Regions from separate parts of the Synechococcus sp. LA31 genome, predicted to be linked through region 1. Evidence: predicted binding sites of a transcription regulator. Region 1 holds the regulator's gene; the other holds the start of a gene.
What was found. The regulator NtcA, encoded in region 1, controls nitrogen genes in cyanobacteria. The targets are predictions, from matches to a motif close to GTANCNNNNGNTAC.

Region 2: the regulator NtcA is predicted to act here: its motif matches at 4,521-4,534, upstream of KJJ24_RS12285 (circularly permuted type 2 ATP-grasp protein).

Annotation. Positions count from the first base shown of each region.
Region 1 is NZ_CP075523.1:1,879,081-1,886,480, forward strand. It holds gene KJJ24_RS10265 (lytic transglycosylase domain-containing protein) at 1-1,121, shown strand, start outside; gene KJJ24_RS10270 (hypothetical protein) at 1,118-1,624, opposite strand; gene KJJ24_RS10275 (NIL domain-containing protein) at 1,621-2,037, opposite strand; gene KJJ24_RS10280 (thioredoxin domain-containing protein) at 2,175-2,678, shown strand; gene thyX (FAD-dependent thymidylate synthase) at 2,717-3,439, shown strand; gene dcd (dCTP deaminase) at 3,443-4,036, opposite strand; gene KJJ24_RS10295 (cob(I)yrinic acid a,c-diamide adenosyltransferase) at 4,036-4,656, opposite strand; gene rph (ribonuclease PH) at 4,778-5,512, shown strand; gene ntcA (global nitrogen regulator NtcA) at 5,577-6,290, shown strand; gene KJJ24_RS10310 (DUF3084 domain-containing protein) at 6,330-7,400, shown strand, end outside.
Region 2 is NZ_CP075523.1:2,262,242-2,269,641, reverse strand. It holds gene ureE (urease accessory protein UreE) at 1-385, opposite strand, end outside; gene KJJ24_RS12315 (urease accessory protein UreD) at 484-1,419, shown strand; gene KJJ24_RS12310 (hypothetical protein) at 1,456-1,629, shown strand; gene KJJ24_RS12305 (urease subunit gamma) at 1,735-2,037, shown strand; gene KJJ24_RS12300 (urease subunit beta) at 2,052-2,369, shown strand; gene ureC (urease subunit alpha) at 2,376-4,088, shown strand; gene KJJ24_RS12290 (PilZ domain-containing protein) at 4,073-4,471, opposite strand; gene KJJ24_RS12285 (circularly permuted type 2 ATP-grasp protein) at 4,584-6,023, shown strand; gene KJJ24_RS12280 (alpha-E domain-containing protein) at 6,017-7,054, shown strand; gene KJJ24_RS12275 (transglutaminase family protein) at 7,039-7,400, shown strand, end outside.

The sequences.
Region 1 (7,400 bases):
GCGCAGCGGTGCAGGCGCGGTTGGCGCTGGAGGGGCTCATCCCCTGGCAACCGGTGCTGCAGCGCTGGCCTAAGGAGCCCTCCAGCTGGGAGCTGCAATGGGAGCTGGCCCGCCAAGCACTGCTGCAGCGGCGCTGGGTGCAGGCCAGCACGATCCTCACGGCCATCAACAGCCAGGAGCTGCCGGCGCCCCTGGCTGCGCGGCAGTTGTTCTGGCAGGGCTACAGCGCCCAGCAGCAGGGCCAGCGCCAGCAGGCCGAACGCCTGTGGCAAGCCGTGCTGCAGGCCCAGCCGATGGGGTACTACAGCTGGCGGGCGATGGTGCGGCTGGGCCGGGTGCTGCCGCCCACCAACGCCAGCCAACCAACAGGAGGGAAGGAGTTGCTCTGGCGCCCCTTGGCCAGCGGCAACCAACGCCTCGACGACCTCTGGCGCACGGGCCAGGCGCTTGAGGCCTGGGAAAGCTGGCGCAACCTGCGGGGGGGTGCAGCGCCAAAAGACGCGCAGCAACGGCTGCTCGAAGGTCGCCTGCGGACCGGCATCGGTGATGACTGGACAGGGCTGGGCCAGCTGGAGTTCGCCAATCTGCGCCTGCCACAGCCTGGCTGCCGGCAGCAGTGGCTGCGGGAGACCGATCAGCACCCGCGCCGCTTCCAAAGCGAGCTGGGGGAAGCAGCCCAGCACGAAGGGGTGGATCTCGAGCTGCTCTGGGGTGTAGCACGGCAGGAATCGCGCTTCAGCCCAGGGGTGGCCTCCCCGGTGGGCGCCATCGGCCTGCTGCAGCTGATGCCCGACACCGCCGCCGAACTGGCCAGGCGCGAGCTCAGCACCCAGGAGCTGCAAAACCCTGCGCTGAATGCTCAGCTGGGCGCGCGCTATCTGCGCCAACTGCTGGAGCGCTGGCAGAGCCAACCCTTTCTGAGTGCGGCCAGCTACAACGCTGGGCCAGGCGCCGTGGCCAGCTGGTTGAATTCAGCCTTACCAGACCCGCAGCGGGAGCCGGAACTGTGGACCGAAGCCATCCCTTACCCGGAAACACGCCTCTACGTGAAAAAGGTGCTCGGCAACCGCTGGAGTTATCAGCTGCTGCAGCACGATCCGGCTCTGATCTGCGGCCGTTAGGCCGCCACCGCTACGACGCGCTCATGCAGCAGGTAGCCAAGGCCAATGCCCAAGAGCACCCAGCTGCTCAGCCCAGCGGCCCCCACAAGCGGCGCAGGAGCGATGCGCAGGCGGCTGAGATCAAGGCGGGCCAACAGCACGGCTGAAGCCAGCACCAAGACCTCCGCCAGCACCGCCAGGTGCAACAAATACAGACCACCGGTGATCACGATCAGCAGGGTCACCACCAGGGTGAGGGCCTTGCTCGCAGCCATCAACTGCGAGAGCTCGCGTAGCAACAGATCGGGCATCGCACACACCACCACCACCACAAGGGCTTGCAGACACTGCAGAGGCCAGAACAGGGGGCCGGCCAGCTCCAGCTGTAAGGGCGTTTCGGCGCGACTGAGCAGCAGAGGGGCCACCTCCGCCCAATGCAGCCCCATGTAGCCACTCACCAGCAGCAGCACCAGCAGCATCGGTGCCCGCACAGGCAGGAACAGCAGACCAAACACAGCTTTCACGGGGATGGCTCCAGCACCAGGGCGATGGCCTCGAACGGACAGGTGGGAATGCATTGTTCACACACCAGGCAGCGTTGCGCGTCGAACTGCAGCTGCCAAGAGGGTGCGGCGGAACTCAGAGCCCCGCTGGGGCACACGCTGGTGCAGATGCCGCAATCCACGCACCGATCACGATCCACCCGGATCTGGCCAGAGGCGCGGTTGAGACCGAGGCCTTGGGCTTCAAGCCACTGCTCAGCAGCGACGAGATCGTCGATATCGCCAGAGAGCTCCACCACCATGGTGCCGCTCTGGTTGGGAGCGATCTGGGCGCGCAGGATCTTGGCAGCGATATCGAACTCCACGGCCAGCCGGTAGGCGATCGGCTGATGCACCGCTTCGCGGGGGAAGTGGAGGGTGATGCGGCGCTTCACGCTGGCTAGCCCACCAGGGTTACAGGCTAACCAGCCTCGAAAAACTGGCAGATTGAGGGCTCCGCGATCCTGGTTTCGGCGTGAGCGCACCCAGCACCAACTCCACAGGCCAGCCGTTGCTTGGCCGCCGCGGCCGCATGCTGCTGGCGGCTCTTGGCGCCGTGCTGGCCTTGGCCCTGTTTGCCCTGCGCGGCGGTCTTCAGCCCGCCGCACCACTGGAGAAACTGGCGCGCCAATCGCTGGATCTCTCGGTGGCCCTTGGCGATGGGCGACCCACCTTGGTGGAGTTTTATGCCGATTGGTGCGAGGCCTGTCAGGCCATGGCTCCAGCGATGGAGACGATCGAGCAGCAACACCATGGCGAGATCGACGTGGTGTTGCTCAACGTGGACAACCCGCGCTGGCAACCCGAAATCGATCGCTACGACGTGAACGGTATCCCGCAGCTGGAGCTGTTCAACGCCTCCGGTGATGCCATCGGTCGGGCCCTTGGCGCCCGCAACAAACCGGAGCTCGAAGCCCTCACCACCGCGTTGATCGCCAACGCGCCCCTGCCGCAACTGGCGGGCCTCGCCAACCAGAGCAGCCTGCAACCCACCCTGGCCGCCACGCCGGTGGCCGGCCCGCGCAGCCACAGCTAAATCCGCATCTACCCTTCAGCCATCCGGCGCCTTACCCCATGAACCGCTTCCGGGTTGAGCTGATCGCCGCCACCCCCAACCCCCAGCAGTGCATCTACGCCGCGATGCACCAGGACTACAGCGAGGGGTTCGTCGCCGCCGATCGCGCTGAGTGGCCCGAGGAAACAAAGGCCGGTGAAATCTGCGTGAAGCGCCTGCTATCCGGCGAGCGAGGCCATTACGGCCCCTTGGAACACGCCCAGATTGTGCTCAACGTGGGCTGGTTTCCCCATTCGGTGATGCAGCAGGCCCGCACCCACCGGGTGGGGGTGAGCTTTGATGTGCAATCGATGCGCTACACGGGCGATCGCATTTGCCGGGCCGCCAATGGCGAACTCGACCTCGAAGAGGTGTTCTATCTGCGTCCCGAAGGTCACTACAGCGATCGCCAAGGCAAGAAATACGCCTACACCGCCGAAGAGCGCAGCAAGGATCTTGAGCTCTGCAAGCTCGCTGCCGAGCGCTACCGCGACATGCTCGCTGCCGGCTTCGCCGAGGAGCACGCCCGCGGCATCCTCCCCTTCGACTACCGCCAGCACTTCGTGGTGAGCTTCTCGCTACGGGCCTTCCTGCACTTCATGGACCTGAGAGCCAAACTCGATGCCCAGGAGGAAATCCGGGTGCTGTGCGACCTGATGTGGCCCCACATGCAGGCATGGGCTCCAGAAATCGCCGGCTGGTACGAGAAGAGCCGGCTGCACAAAGCGCGCCTGGCCCCTTAACGCTTAGACCTTCGCGAGCGTGACCCGCTCAGGTTGGTGCTGGTATTTCCCAGCGCGATCTTGATAGGTGGTTTCACAGGGATCACCTTCAAAGAACAACAACTGGCAAATGCCCTCATTGGCATAGATACGACAATCTGCTCCCGAGGAGTTGCTGAACTCCAAAGTGAGATGCCCTTCCCAACTAGCCTCAGCGGGGGTGGTATTCACGATGATGCCTAGGCGGGCGTAGGTGCTCTTGCCCAGGCAAATCACGGTGATATTGGGCGGCACCTTCATCTTCTCTAGGGCCACACCAAGGCCATAGGAATGCGCAGGCAAGATGAAGTAGTCGCCGTCGTCGTCACGGCGCAAGGGAGCGGGCTCCAAGTTGGCAGGGTTGAACCGCTTGGGGTTCATCACCGTGCCCGGCACATGCTTGAAGATCAGGAATTCCTGGGGCGACAGGCGCAGGTCATAGCCATACGACGAGCAACCGAAGCTGAGCACCGGCTGGGCCCCGTTATCGGGATCGAGGTGGCGCACCAGCTTGGGCTGGAAGGGCGCGAGCATGCCAGCGGCAGCCTGCTCATTGATCCAGCGGTCGTTCTTGAGCATCAGAAACCTCGGCGCAGCTGGGTGACCTGATCCGCCATCGCCAGCAGGGCGCTCGGTATGGACGGCCCCGTCAGGATCACATCCAGGTGGGAGGGTCGCTGCTCCAACGCGGCCACTACTTCAGCTTCCTCAAGGAAACCCAGCTCAACCGCCAACCCGAGCTCATCGAGCACCAGCTGATCAAGCTGCCCGGCCAGCATCTGCTCACGGGTGAAGCTCCACACCTCCAGCACTGCCTCGCGTTCAGCGCGACCCACCTCATCCATCGCCGCAGGCTGCGCTAGGCAACTCGCCACCGCAGGGCGCAGCCACTGCAGCCGGCCGCACAACCACACACTGCGCTCCAGCCCTTGCTCCACCCCACCTTTCAGAAACTGGCTGATCAGCACGCGGCTGCCCAAGCCAGCACTGCGAAGAGCCTGGCTGAACACCCCACTGAAGCTGCCGCGGAAGGGAGCGGTGTGAACCTGCAGCAGCCCCTCCTGCTGGGCCACGAGGCGCAGGCTGCGCCCAGCCGCCGGCGGCGCCGCGCTGAAGGCGCGCGCCGCACCCCCGCGGTGGCCGGGGCGGGATGGGCCTCCGGAGCCACCGCTGGGAAGAGCTGCAATGCTCGCCGTCATCTCCGCTGGCCGCCGCGCTGAAACCTGAATGTAGCGGCGTCAGACCACAGGGCAAGCATTCACCACTACCTGTAGTGCAAACACCCGTACCATCGGAGCGCCGCTCACCTTGCTGCCGTTCATGTCCGCCGCCCCCTCCCGCAGCGATGGCCGCAGCCCTAGCGAACTGAGGCCCACCCGTTTCAGTTGGGACCCGATGGGATTTGCCCTGAGCTCGGTGACCGTGCACACCGGCCGCACCGCCGTGATCTGCAGCGTGTGCCTCGAGGAGAGCGTGCCCAAATGGCGGCAGGGCTCGGGCAAGGGCTGGCTCAGCGCCGACTACCGCCTATTGCCCGCCAGCACCCCCAGCCGCCAGCCCCGAGAGCTGATGAAACTCTCCGGCCGCACCCAAGAGATCCAGCGGCTGATCGCCCGAAGCCTCAGAGCCTGCTTGGACCTTGAGGCCCTGGGGGAGCGCAGCCTCCACATCGACTGCGACGTGCTGCAGGCCGATGCCGGCACCCGCACCGCTTCGATTACCGGCGCCTGGGCCGCCCTGGCCTTGGGCCTGCGGCGCCTAGAGGCCAGAGGCGTACTGGAGCGATCCCCACTCCTGGAGCAAGTGGCGGCTGTGTCGGTGGGGCTGGTGGATGGGAGCGGTCTGCTCGATCTCGACTACAGCGAAGACAGCCGCGCCGCCGTGGATCTCAACGTCGTGATGAACAGCCAGGGCCAGCTGCTGGAAGTGCAGGGCACCGCTGAAGGCGCACCGTTTTCACGCCAACAGCTCAACGGGTTGCTGGATCTCGCCGAAAGCGGACTGCTGCAACTTCGGCACAGCCAGCAGCAGGCGCTCGAGCAAGCACCGAATTAGTGTCAACCACTACAAGAGCCCGTCAGGGTGATCCGTAGGGTCCGGCACACATTGCCCCGCCGTTATGGTCGGCGCCCAACCAGGCTTCAGCCGCTACTCCCCCAGCCCCACGACTGGCGCCACCCCGGCCGCCAATACAACGCTGCTGGATGTGATCCGCGGTCTCAACGGCAGCACCACGGAAACGGTGGAGCGCGGCAAAACGATTTTCTTCCCGGGCGATCCAGCCGAGAAGGTCTACCTGCTGCGTCGCGGTGCTGTGCGCCTGTCGCGGGTGTACGAATCCGGTGAAGAGATCACCGTGGCCCTGCTGCGTGAAAACAGCCTGTTCGGCGTGCTCTCGCTGCTCACCGGCCAACGCTCCGACCGCTTCTATCACGCGGTTGCTTTCACGCGGGTGGAGATGGTCACCGCTCCCGCCACCTCAGTGCGCAAAGCCATCGAAATCGACGCCAGCGTGGGGCTGCTGATGCTGCAGGGCCTCTCCTCGCGCATCTTGCAGACCGAAACCATGATCGAAACCCTCACCCACCGCGATATGTCGTCGCGGCTGGTGAGCTTCCTGCTGGTGCTCTGCCGTGATTTTGGCGTGCCCACCAGCGAGGGGATCACCATCGATCTGCGCCTCTCCCACCAGGCCATTGCCGAAGCGATCGGCTCCACCCGCGTGACCATCACGCGCCTGCTCGGCGATCTACGCAATGCCGGGCTGGTGCAGATCGACCGCAAGAAGATCACCGTGTTTGATCCGCTGGCGTTGGCTAAGCGGTTCAGCTGAACGCTTCCAGCCGATACTGAATCGTCGTCGCGAAAGCGTGTGTCGGGCTGGCTGCTGATCCTGGCGTTGCTGCTGCTGGGTGGGGTGCTCTCCACCCTCGGCGATCGGCTTGGCTCGAAGGTGGGCAAAGCTCGCCTGAGCCTGCTGGGTATGCGACCCCGCCGCACCGCTGTGGTGATCACGGTGCTTACCGGCAGCCTGATCAGTGCCATCTCCCTCGGACTGATGCTGCTAGTGAGCGACAGGCTGCGCACCGGTTTGTTCGAGCTCGATCAGTTGGAGAGGCGCTTGCGTGATGGACGCGAAGACCTCGAACGCAGCCAGCGGGAACTCAGCGCAGCCGAACAGGACCGAGCACTGGCCCGCACACAGTTGGCCATGGTTGAAGACCAGGCCCAGGCGCTGCGCAAGGAGCTCGCCCCACTGCAGGCGCAACGCCGCCAACTGGAGCTGGAACGCGATCGGCTGACCCAGGAGATCGGCACCAAGGATGCCGACATCCGCCGCAACCGCGATGAGCTGGCGCGGCTCAACAGCCGCATCAACGCCGGCGCCAGGGAACTGCAGCAGCTGGAAACCAATTTGATCGCCCTGCGCCGTGGCGATGTGGTGATCAGCAGCGGGCAGCCATTAGAGATCGCCAAGGTGCGGATCGAGCAGCCCTCGCAAGCCAAACCGGTGATCGAAGCGCTGCTGCGCCAAACCAACATCAACGTGTATCAGCGGGTGCTGCCGGGCCAAGTTCCCAACCGCCAGATCCTGCTGGTGCCCCGCAGTGACATCACCAAGCTCGAAGGCATCCTCAGCAAGCCGGGTGACTGGGTGGTGAGCGTGATCTCTGCCGCCAACGTGCTCAAGGGTGAACGACAGGTGGTGGCCTTCCCCGACGTGCGACGCAATAAGCGGGTGGTGCAGGCGGGCGAGCAACTGGCCAGCACCGTGCTCGAAGGCGATGAGCGCAGCCCCGAACAGGTGCGCAGCCTGCTCAATCTGCTGCTCGCCGCTGCTTACAACACGGTGAAGCGCAACGGCAGCCTGGCCAGCGGGCTGCAATTCGATGCCGCCAGCGTGAGTCAACTCACCGCAGAGCTGACCAATCGTCCCTCCGGC
Region 2 (7,400 bases), 380 kb from region 1:
GCAACAGCTCGGCCAACACCGGGTCTTGCAGCAGCAGCAAGCGATCGGCATGCAGCTCCATCGCCACATGCCGATTGCCAAGGTGATACACCGCCTGAAGCAACGCCAGTGGATCGCCGCTGCGCACCTGCATCACCGGTTCAGGAGCCGCTTCCACCAGAACCTGCAGGGCACCGTCCTGGCTGAGCAAGCGCTCGCCGGGTTGAAGAGCAGCGCCGCGGGGGAGCTGCAACAACAAATCTCGCCCACAAGCGGAACGCCGGTGGCCGCGCAGGCTGGTGCGCGCGTCTGCCGCCAGGGGCATCTGCAGTAGGCCGCCATCGGCGGGCAGCGGCGCCTGCTCGGGCAGACGCTTCACCAGCTGAATCACGGCTTGCTGGGGCATCTCGGCTCCTGGGGCCCGAGCACCCTGAAGGGTGCTCGGGTGGCACTCTGTGATCATCGCTACCCATGCACGGTGGCGCTGGCCAGGAACATGCGGCGATGAGTGCCACCCCTGCCAACCCCAACGCAGCCGAGGGCTGGCACGGCGCGGCAACGTTGCGCTTTCAGCAGCGCGATGGGATCACCCACCATCAAGGGGGAGCGAGCGCGCCACTGAAACTGATGCGCAGCTTCGCCCAGGCCAGCGGCCACTGCGAACTGCCGCTACTCCACACCGCAGGCGGGCTTGTGGGGGGCGATCAGCTGCAGCTCACGGCAGAGCTGGAGCCAGCCAGCCGCGCCTTGATCACCAGCGTGGCCGCCCAGAAGGTGTATGGAACAGTGCGCCGCTCGCGCCGCCACCCCCAGGGCTGTTGGGCACAGCAGCAGCTGCGCTTCCACTTAGCCGCCGGCAGTGATCTGGAATGGCTGCCCCAGGAGCTGGTGCTCTACGCCGATGCCCTGTATCAGCAGGAGATGCGGGTGGAGCTGGCCGCCGGCGCCAGCTTTTTGGCCATGGAGGTGGTGCGACTCGGACGCACCGCAGCAGAAGAACAACTGCAGAACGGCTGCTGGCGTTCGAGCATCGAAATCCAACGGCTGGCCACAGCCACCAGCCCTGCCCGCTGGGAGCTGGTGGATCGTCTGGAGCTCGCCGGTGACGCTCTGACGGCTGAGCACGGCATGGCGAACGAGCCGGTGTTTGGCTCACTGGTGTGGGCAGCACCGCAGCACCTGGCCACCGAAACGCTGCAGCTCCTGCTCGATCAAGCCCGCGCTGCCCGCAGCGATCTGGTGGGCTCGATGGCCTGCGGGCCCCTGGGACAAGGGCTCGTGGCCCGCTACCGAGGCCCCTCCAGCCAGGCGGCGCGCTTCTGGTTTTGCCGGTTGTGGGCGCTGATTCGCCAGCAGCGGGGTCTGGCGGCAGCGGAACTGCCCCGGGTGTGGCCGTTCCAAGAAGACCCTCTTACAAAAGGCCTGATCACTCCTGGTTGAAGCGTGATTGCCCCATGGCATGGTGAGGTTGGATCCATGCAGCAAGGGATGCGCAACCGAAGCGACAGGCGCTGGAACGGCATGGCGGCCTTGGGGCTCGCCCTATCCATGGCCGGTTACCTGATCGTGCAAGGCGGGGCCATGCCCAACAAGAACAAGACAACGCAGCCAGTCATCAAAGAGATCACCCTCAAATCAACAGAGAGCTGACGGTTCCGCAAAGCGGCAACTGTTCAACATGAACCAAAGGCAGCCCACCGCACTGCGAAGGTTGATCGGTGGGTTGCTGGCTGTGCGCCCTCGTTTTCACCTGCCATGCATCTGACCCCTCAGGAGAAAGACAAGCTCCTGATCGTGACCGCAGCCCTGCTGGCGGAGCGGCGCCTCAATCGCGGCCTGCGGCTCAATTACCCCGAAGCGGTGGCCTGGCTGAGCTTTCAAGTGCTCGAAGGGGCGCGCGATGGGAAAAGCGTGGCCGAACTGATGCAGGAAGGCACCACCTGGCTGAGCCGCGATCAGGTGATGGAAGGCATCCCCGAGTTGGTGCATGACGTGCAGATCGAAGCCGTGTTTCCTGACGGCACCAAGCTCGTGACCCTGCACGACCCCATCCGCTGATCGGTACACACCCCATGGCCCCGCTGATTCCCGGCGAATTGCTTCCCGAACCCGGCGACCTCGAGCTCAATGCCGGCCGGCCGGTGACCACCGTGCTGGTGGCCAACACCGGTGACCGCCCCGTGCAGGTGGGCTCCCACTTCCACTTCTTCGAAACCAACGCAGCCCTCTGCTTCGATCGCGAGGCCACCCGCGGCCTACGGCTCGACATCCCAGCTGGCACGGCCGTGCGCTTCGAACCCGGCGACAGCCGCGAGGTGCAGCTGGTGCCCTTCGCCGGTGAACGGCGCATTTTCGGATTCAACGGCCTGGTGAACGGCCCCCTCGACTGACCTCCCATGCCCTATCGCATCTCCCGCCGCGCCTACGCCGAGACCTACGGGCCCACCACCGGCGATCGCCTGCGGCTGGCGGATACCGAACTGATCCTGGAGGTGGAGAAGGATTTCACCGTTTACGGCGATGAGGTGAAGTTCGGCGGCGGCAAGGTGATCCGCGATGGCATGGGCCAGGCCCAGACCACCCGCGCCGCTGGCGCGGTGGACACGGTGATCACCAACGCTCTGATCCTCGATTGGTGGGGGATCGTGAAGGCCGACATCGGCCTGCGCGACGGCCGCATCGTGGCGATCGGCAAGGCGGGCAACCCCGATACCCAGGCCGGGGTGGACATCGTGGTGGGCCCGGGCACCGAAGCCATCGCCGGCGAGGGGCACATCCTCACCGCTGGCGGCATCGACACCCACATTCACTTCATCTGCCCGCAGCAGGTGGAAACCGCTCTGGCCAGCGGGGTTACCACCATGCTGGGTGGCGGCACGGGTCCAGCCACCGGCACCAACGCCACCACCTGCACCCCGGGCGCCTTCCACATGGCCCGCATGCTGCAGGCCGCCGAAGGCCTACCGGTGAATCTGGGCTTCTTCGGCAAGGGCAACGCCAGCACTCCCGATGCCCTCGAAGAGCAGATCCGCGCCGGGGCGATCACTCTCAAACTCCACGAAGACTGGGGCACCACCCCCGCCGCGATCGACTGCTGCCTATCGGTGGCGGATCGCTTCGACATCCAGGTGGCGATCCACTCCGACACCCTCAACGAGGCCGGCTTCGTCGAAGACACGATCCGCGCCATCGGTGGCCGCACCATTCACACCTTCCACACCGAAGGGGCCGGCGGCGGCCATGCGCCCGACATCATCCGGATCTGCGGGGAAGCCAACGTGCTGCCCAGCTCCACCAATCCCACGCGCCCCTACACCCGCAACACGCTCGAGGAACACCTCGACATGCTGATGGTGTGCCACCACCTCGATCCCAAGATTCCCGAGGATGTGGCCTTCGCCGAATCCCGCATCCGCCGCGAAACGATCGCCGCGGAAGACATCCTTCACGACATCGGCGCCTTCTCACTGATCGCCAGCGATTCGCAGGCCATGGGCCGCGTGGGTGAGGTGATCACCCGCACCTTCCAGACCGCCCACAAGATGAAGGTGCAGCGCGGTGCCCTAGCGGGAGATTCGGAGCGCAACGACAACACCCGCCTCAAGCGCTACATCGCCAAGGTGACGATCAACCCGGCGATCGTGCATGGCATCGACCACCAAGTGGGCTCAGTCGAGGTGGGCAAGCTCGCAGACCTGGTGCTGTGGAAACCTGGCTTTTTCGGCGTGAAGCCTGAGCTGGTGATCAAAGGTGGCTCGATCGTGTGGGCGCAGATGGGTGATGCCAACGCGTCGATCCCCACCCCTGGCCCCGTGCATGGCCGGCCCATGTTTGCCAGCTTCGGTAAGGCCCTGGCCCCCAGCTGCCTCACCTTTGTGAGCCAGGCCGCCCTCGACGACGACGTGCCCCGAAAGCTGGGCCTAGAGCGGCTGTGCGTGCCGGTGCAGAACACCCGCGGGGGCATCAACAAAGCAGCGATGAAGAACAACACTGCCCTGCCCAAGGTGGAGGTCGACCCGCAGACCTACGAGGTGTTCGCCGATGGCGAGCTGCTCACCTGCGAACCGGCCGACGTGCTGCCGATGGCGCAGCGCTACTTCCTGCTCTGAACCAGCGGCGGCACCAGTGGCAGGGGCTGATCAAACTGCACCCCGATCACCTGCAACGCACCGAGACCATCAGCAGGAGCTCGCCAACGCAGGGTGGCTGGCAGCCGCACCCGGCCAAAGCCGGGGTGGTTGCTCAGATCGAGCAGCAACGGCACCAGCGGTGGCATGGCAGCGCTGGCGGGGAGCAGCAGCGCCAAACCGCCGTGGCTGATGTCGAGAATGTCGGCACTGAACCAGGCCCCGGGGGGCTGGCCGGGCGGCATGGGCCGCAGTTGAACCGGCAGCACGCTGCCCACCGCCAGCCGCACCTCGCGGCGGCGATTCAGCGCCTGGCCCGCCTGATCCCAGAGGGGTTGATCCAGCGGTGGGAAGGGGCTGGTCATGGCCCAAACGCTAGGGAAGGCACCCGGGGCTGAGCAACCCACAGCTTCCGTAGCAACAGCCACTTGAGGGGAGCCCACAGATCTGCATGATCACGCCACCGCAGGCTCGGCGATGTTCACCGACTACCGGCCCAGCAAGGGCTACGACGAATATTTCAGCACCAGCGAAGAGCCCCGCAGCGCCCTGCAGCCCCTGCTCTCCTCCCTCGGCGCCCTCGGGCTGGAGCAGCTCAACCGCAACCATGCCGCCGCTGGCATGTTGCTGAAACGGCTGGGGGCCACCTTTCGCCTCAACGAGTCCGGCAACCGCGGCGGCGAACGCATCCTCCCCTTCGATCCACTGCCGCGGCTGATCGGTGCGGCTGACTGGGAGCGCCTGCAGCGCGGCCTGATCCAACGCCTGGAAGCGATCGATCTGTTCCTGGCGGATGTGTATGGCGATCAGGCGATCCTGCGCGATGGGGTGATCCCCCGCGACGACGTGGAAAGCTCCCAGGGCTGGCGGCCGCAGCTGCGTGGCTTCCGCCCACCCCTGGGGCGATGGTGCCAGATCTCCGGCCTCGATCTGATCCGCGATGGGATGGGCACCTGGAGGGTGCTGGAAGACAACCTGCGCTGCCCCTCAGGCGTGGCTTACTTCCTGGAAAACCGGCGCGTGATGAAGCGCATGTTCCCCAGCCTGTTCAGTGGCCGCACCGTGCAGCCGATCGACAACTACCCCTCTCAGCTGCTGCAAACCCTGCGGGATCTGGCCCCCTGGACCGAAACCCCACGGGTGGTGCTGCTCACCCCAGGAGTTTTTAACAGCGCCTATTTCGAGCACAGCTACCTGGCGCAGCAGATGGGCATCTCCCTGGTTGAGGGCCGCGATCTGGCCTGCCAGGACGGGCGGGTGTGGATGCGCACCACGCAAGGCCTTGAGCCGGTGGATGTGATCTACCGCCGCATCGACGACGACTTCCTCGATCCCGATGTCTTCCGCGCGGATTCAATGCTCGGAGTGCGCGGCCTGATGGAGGTGTATGCCCAAGGCCGCGTGGCCATCGCCAATGCGCCCGGCACCGGCGTGGCCGACGACAAGTTGATCTACGCCTACGTGCCCGAAATGGTGCGTTACTACCTCGGCGAGGAGCCGATCATCGAAAACGTGCCCACCTACCTGTGCGCACGGCCTGATGACCAGGCCTACGTGCTGGCCCATCTGGGTGAGCTGGTGGTGAAGGCCGTGTCGGAAGCGGGCGGCTACGGAATGCTGATCGGCCCCCACGCCAGCCAAAGCGAGATCCTTGAGTTCGCCGAGAAGATCCGTGCCAACCCGCGCAACTTCATCGCTCAGCCCACCCTGGAGCTTTCCACCGTGCCCTCTCTCAGCGAAGGCGAGCTCTATCCATGCCACGTGGATCTGCGGCCTTATGTGCTGCGGGGCAAAGACGCCTGGGTGACACCCGGCGGCCTCACCCGAGTCGCCCTCAAGCGAGGTTCACTGGTGGTGAATTCGTCGCAGGGCGGCGGTTGCAAGGACACCTGGATCGTGGAGGAAGCCGCATGCTGAGCCGCGTTGCCGACTCCCTCTACTGGATCAATCGCTACGTGGAGCGCGCCGAGAACCTCTCGCGCTTCGTGGAGGTGAGCGAAGCGATGGCGCTCGACTGCCCCCCCGGCAGCGCCGAGCCCTGGCAGCCCCTGATTGATGCCAGCGGCGATCGTGAGCTGTTCGATGAGCTCTACCCCGGCGGTGGCCCCGATCAGGTGGTGGAGTTTCTGGTGCGAGCAGAAGCCAACCCCAGCAGCATCGTGAATTGCGTTGCCCTAGCCCGGGAGAACGCTCGCCAGATCCGCGATGTGATCACCACCGAGATGTGGGAGCAGATCAATGATCTGTATTGGACCCTGCTGGAAAGCGACAGCTTCTGGCTGCAACCACCCCAGGAGCAACTGCGCGAAATCCGGCGCGGCTGCCAGCTCTTCTATGGCATCACCGATGCCACCCTCAGCCGTGATCTCTCCTGGCAGTTCAGCCGCCTGGGCCGCCTGATCGAGCGCGCCGACAAAACCACCCGCATCCTCGATGTGAAGTACTTCCTGCTGCTGCCCAGCCCGGAAGAAGTGGGTGGCGTGCTGGATGAACTGCAGTGGATTTCGCTCCTGCGCACGGCTGGGGCCTATCAGATGTTCCGCCAGTCGCAACAGGGAGTGATCACTCCGCGCGCTGTGGCCGCCTTTCTGCTGCTGGATCCCAGCTTCCCCCGCTCGGTGCGCTACTGCCTCGAACGGATTCACGAAACCCTGCAGGTGGTAGCCGCCAGCCCGGTGCCCGGCAAACCCGACGCGCTCGAATGCTTGAGCGGCCTCACCCGGGCCCGCTGGAGTTACACGGGCATCGATGAGTTGGTGGCCGGTGGGCTGCATGAAGCGATCGACGCGCTCCAGCTCGATCTCAATAACCTGCACGAGCTGATCCACGCGCGCTACTTCGTGTTGCCGAGCTTGGCCACAGCCGAGGAAGCGGCAGCCCTTATGCCTGCTCAGGCTTCCGTCTCCGTCACCGCCACCAGTCACCACCTGGCATGCGCGCCCGCCTGATTCACCGGTTCGATTACCGCTACAGCAAACCCGTGCTGCTGGGGCCGCATCGCTTTTGCCTGCGTCCCCGCCCCCACGGCTTTCAACGACTAATCGACTACAGCCTGGAGATCTCCCCAGACCCCAGTCAGCTCTATGAGCTGATGGCCGCCGGTGGCGACACGATCACCCGCGCACGATTTCTGGGGGAGAGCGATCACCTCACGGTGGTGGCCACCAGCGAGGTGGAAACCTTCACACCTCCCTTGCTGGAGGCCTGCCTCGATGAGCAGATGGCGCAGTTGCCGGTGCAGATCGGCAAGCTCAACCCCGATCTACTCAGCAATCTGCAGGGCTGGCTGCCCAA